2 regions of the Burkholderia sp. 10_S31 genome follow, and region 2 is predicted to be linked to the other one. Evidence: riboswitches for the same ligand, from Rfam matches in the RefSeq annotation. Region 2 holds a riboswitch; the other holds the start of a gene.

Region 1 (2,186 bases), on a different contig from region 2:
GGTAGATTTCCTGCCCGTCGCGAATATAGTCAAGCATCGGTGGTGTCCTGGCTGTGCCGCGCGCCCGTCAGTCGGGCCGCGGCCTGGTCAATCGTCAGATGGCGCGCGAGCGGGGCGCCGAGGCCCGCGGCGGCGTCGCGCCGGTAAAGGTCGTAGCGTGCGGGCGCGACCGCGACGAGCGTGTGCGTCGCGGGGTGCGGCAGCGCGCAGTGGCGCTCGCAGCCGGTCAGGTGCACGTCGACCGGATGGCCGACGCGCGCGGCCAGCGCGAGCGCATCGTGTTTCGTATCGGCGCGCGACTTCGCGCAGCCCGCGCTGCCGGTGCAGGCAACCAGCGCCGCCAGCGGGTCGGATGCCGTGCATACCAGGCCGAGCGACGCGAGCGCATCGAGCACGGCCGGCGCGCGCTCATGCCGTATGCCATGCACGAACACGCCTTGCCACGGGGTCATCGACAGCGTGCCGTCGCCTTCGGCTTCGGTCAGTGCCGCGAGTCGCTCCAGTTGCGTCGCGTCGAGCCGGCCGAGCACGCACTGCGCGCCGACGCTGCAGTACGCCGCGTCGAGCGACGGCCGCGCGCCGAAACGCAACGCGGCATCCGCCGGCTTGCGCCGCCAGCCGGCCAGTGCCGGATCGGCCTCGAGCGGGAAGGGTACGTAGTGCTGCGCGCGCGCGCGCAACGCGCGTTCGCCGCCGGTCGCGAGCCATGCGCGCATCCGCGTGACGTCGGCCGGCGCAAGATCGAGGAACGCGAGCAGCAACGCACGCACGAGCGCGACGGCCTGGTCCGGCGCCACGTCGAACGACGCGGGCGAATCGTCGGACGAGACCGGCGGACAGCCGGCCAGGCCCGCGGCGATGCGGACCGCGCCGTCGCCGCGGCGCCGCGCGGCGAGCCAGATGTCGTGCGGATGATCGAGCGCCGCGACCGATTCGCCGCCGTCGAGCTGGATCGAGAATTTCGGCGACAGCTCGCCGCGGCGCGGCGCGTGCGTCAGCATGTCGAGCAACGGAAGCGCGAGTGCGCGGCTGTCGAGCAGCGCGGCGGGATCGAGCCCGGCGAGCGGGCTGAGCATCACATTGCGGACGTCGTCGCTCGCGGCGAGCGCGGCCGTATCGGCGGTGGCGTCCGCAGTTGCATCGACGGGTGGGCCGAGACCCGCGTCGAGCAACGCACGCGTCAGCGCGTCGGCCGCGCCGTCGCGAATGCCGCGCAGCTGGAGATTCGCGCGATTGGTTGCGTCGATCGTGCCGGAGCCGTACACGCGCGCGGCGGCGGCGATCGCGCGCGCCTGGCGGGCCTCGAGCCGGCCGCCCGGCAGCTTGATCCGGCACAGTCCGCCGTCGGCGGCCGCGACGACGCGCACGAGCCCCGGGCAAGCCGACGGGCGCACGACGGGTGACGCAGGAATCGAAACGGGGGCGGAACTCACGGGATACCGGGACAGTGTCGCGCCGCGGCCAACGCATCGGTACACCCCGCCCGACGCCGACTGGCACGCACGCACTTTCAGGCCGGCAGGTCTCCTGGCTGACAGGTCGGCGCCGGCTCCCGGCCTTCCCGGTGAAACCAGTGGCATGAGGGGGAGATCGGCTCGCTGTCTACAGTTGCGGGGGCAGCCACAGCGGCGCGAGGCGCGCCCTGTGTTCCCTCTTCGGCCCCGAAGGGCACCGGCGAACGAACGGCCGTAGGATACCCGATTTCACGGTCGCTTCGCGACCGCCGGGCGCGTGCCGCGATCGCAGCGAAACGCGGCCCGGCGCCGGCGGGTCAGCAGATGAAACGCGCGGTGGAACACGGTACCATGCCGACTTTCGCAACGCGGACGGCCGCGCCGGCGCCTTCTCGGCCGCCGTGCGGCGACTCGATGAAATCGGACGATGGGGAAGGGTGCATGACGGCGTGGCTGACGGTAGTGGGCATCGGCGACGACGGCTACGCGGGGCTCGGACGCAGCGCGCGGCGCGCGCTGCTCGAGGCGACGCGGGTCGTCGGCGCGAAGCGGCACCTCGACATGCTGCCCGCGCGGCTGCCGGCCGCACGCGAAGCGTGGCCGTCGCCGTTCGACCTGTCGGGCCTGCTCGCGCGGCGCGGCACGCCCGTCTGCGTGCTCGCCAGCGGCGACCCGATGCTGTTCGGCGTGGGCGCCACGCTCGCGCGCGAACTCTCCCCCGACGAATGGCGC
Region 2 (2,186 bases):
CTTCGATCCCGTGTTCGATTACGAGCAGGTGCTGGTCGTCGCGGACGCGCACCGGTTCGCCAACGCCGACTACGTGACGCCCGAGCAGCTGACCGACGAAGTCCTGATCACCTACCCGGTCGAGACCGACCGGCTCGACATCTACAACCAGTTCCTGACGCCGGCCGGCATCGTGCCGCGGCGCCACAAGTCGATCGAGACGACTGACATCATGCTGCAGATGGTCGCGAGCGGGCGCGGCGTGGCCGCGCTGCCGAGATGGCTTGCCGACGAATATGCGGACCGGATGCCGGTCGTGCCGGTCAGGCTGGGGAAGAAGGGCATCGCGAAGCAGATCTTTCTCGGTATCCGCGAAGCGGATGCATCGATCGACTATCTGGCCGCATTCGTCGCGCTAGCGCGCGAATCGACGTGGAGCGCGCCGCGCATGCTGCGCTAGGCGCGCCCCGGTGCAACGTGCGTCAGGCGGCGCGCATGCCGGTGCGTTCACCGCGTTCGACCCATGCACCGAACAGCAGGCCGATCGTCGTCCACATGAGCGCCTGCATGCCGATCGCGGCGACGCGGAACTTCCACAGCAAGGCCGCCGGGAAATCGGCCGGCAACTCGCTGACCGACGGCAGCCCGATCTGCACGGCCGCGATGATCGCGACAAACACGAGCCCGGCGACGATCGACGCGTTCCACTGCCCGAGTTTCGCCAGCAGATGGCGGCGCACGCTGACCGAGAACACCATCGTCGCGACCGAGATCGCGATCATCAGGAAGAACAGCCCCGTGCGATAGCCGATCGTGTCGGGGTCGCCGACCGACGGCGGATTGGCCGGGTACTTGAGGTTCGGCACGATCACGAGCGCGACGAACGCCGCCAGCGCGAGCCATGCGGCGAGCGGCCGCGCCGGGAGGCGGCTGCCTCGTCCGTAGGCATACGCAAAGACCAGCGAGAACAGTCCGCCGAATGCCGCGCCGTAGGTCACGACGCCGGTCAGCAGGCCAACGCCGGCCTGCGTGTGACGGCTGACCAGTTCGGGCTCCGGCGCTTCGCCCTTGGCGGCGTCGGTCTTTTCTTCGAAGGAGATTGCCTGATCGACCTGCGGTTCGCCGACGATTCTGGCGAAACCGAACGTGAGGAGGCCCGCGGCGATGCCTGCGAGCATCCCGCGCATGAGCAGCTTTCCGACCATCGTGTACTCCGCGTCAGTGGCAGGGAAAGCCGAGCAGATGGCGACCGTCGTGGACGAACTCGTGCACGTACATGCCCGGTACGAGCGACGTCGCGCCCTGTTCCGCGCCGACGAAATACAGCGCGAGCAGCAGGATCAGGCCGACGAAGATGGCCCACGGCAACAGTTCGCGGACGGGAATGGGCGCCGGCACGACGACCGGCTTCAGCACTGCTTCGCTCATGGATGCACCTCAGGGGAATCGCGCCCCGACAAATGTTGGATGGAATACGCAGGCAGGTCTGGCTTCCGGGATCGAGGATCCCCGGTTACAGTGGCGCGACCGCGCCGGGCTTGCACCGGCTTCCGCCTTTCGTATCGTGCGAATTGTACGCGCGAACGTTCGCGCGTTGAAGGCCCGTGCACGACGGGCGCGGCCATGCAAAACCTTCCGGACATCGACATGACCCAGCCTGCCTCGCTGTGCCTGATCGCGCATGCGTCGACCCGTGCGATGCGCGCCGGCGCGTTTCCCGCTGACGATGCGCTCGATGCCCGCGGGCTCGCCGATGCTGCCGCGCTACGCGAGCGGTTCGCCGGCAGCCGCGACGCGATCGTGCTGTGCAGCCCCGCACGCTGTGCGCAGCAAACCGCCGATGCGCTCGGGCTGCGCGCCGGCATCGACGATGCGCTGCGCGATGTCGACTACGCCAACTGGCGCGGCAAGCGGCTGCACGACCTCGCGCGCGATATCCCCGACGAGCTCGGCGCCTGGATCGACGATCCGTCCGCGTCGCCGCACGGCGGCGAATCGTTCGAGAACGTCGCACGCCGCGTCGACGCATGGTTGAACGCGCTGCCGCGCGATCGCGATATCGTCGCGATCACGCATGCGGCGATCGTTCGGGCTGCCATCGCGCACGTGCGTCGGATAGGTGCAAAGGCTGCGATCCGCATCGAAGTCGCGCCGCTGTCGTGCTCGGTATTCACCGCATCGCGAGATGGCTGGACAGTGGCCACGGA

What was found. Region 2 has a riboswitch for cobalamin ahead of AC1Z3W_RS14665 (CbtB domain-containing protein). Riboswitches for the same ligand answer to the same signal wherever they lie in the genome.
Region 1: it holds a riboswitch for cobalamin, as region 2 does, so the genes downstream of both, cobG (precorrin-3B synthase) here and AC1Z3W_RS14665 (CbtB domain-containing protein) in region 2, are expected to answer to the same signal.

What each region holds. Positions count from the first base shown of each region.
Region 1 covers NZ_JBXOWK010000003.1:1,579,066-1,581,251, forward strand. The annotation lists gene AC1Z3W_RS27355 (precorrin-8X methylmutase) at 1-37, opposite strand, end outside; gene cobG (precorrin-3B synthase) at 30-1,394, opposite strand; cobalamin riboswitch at 1,501-1,691, opposite strand; gene AC1Z3W_RS27365 (bifunctional cobalt-precorrin-7 (C(5))-methyltransferase/cobalt-precorrin-6B (C(15))-methyltransferase) at 1,896-2,186, shown strand, end outside.
Region 2 covers NZ_JBXOWK010000001.1:3,271,794-3,273,979, forward strand. The annotation lists gene AC1Z3W_RS14655 (LysR family transcriptional regulator) at 1-439, shown strand, start outside; gene AC1Z3W_RS14660 (CbtA family protein) at 462-1,184, opposite strand; gene AC1Z3W_RS14665 (CbtB domain-containing protein) at 1,198-1,407, opposite strand; cobalamin riboswitch at 1,447-1,582, opposite strand; gene AC1Z3W_RS14670 (histidine phosphatase family protein) at 1,627-2,186, shown strand, end outside.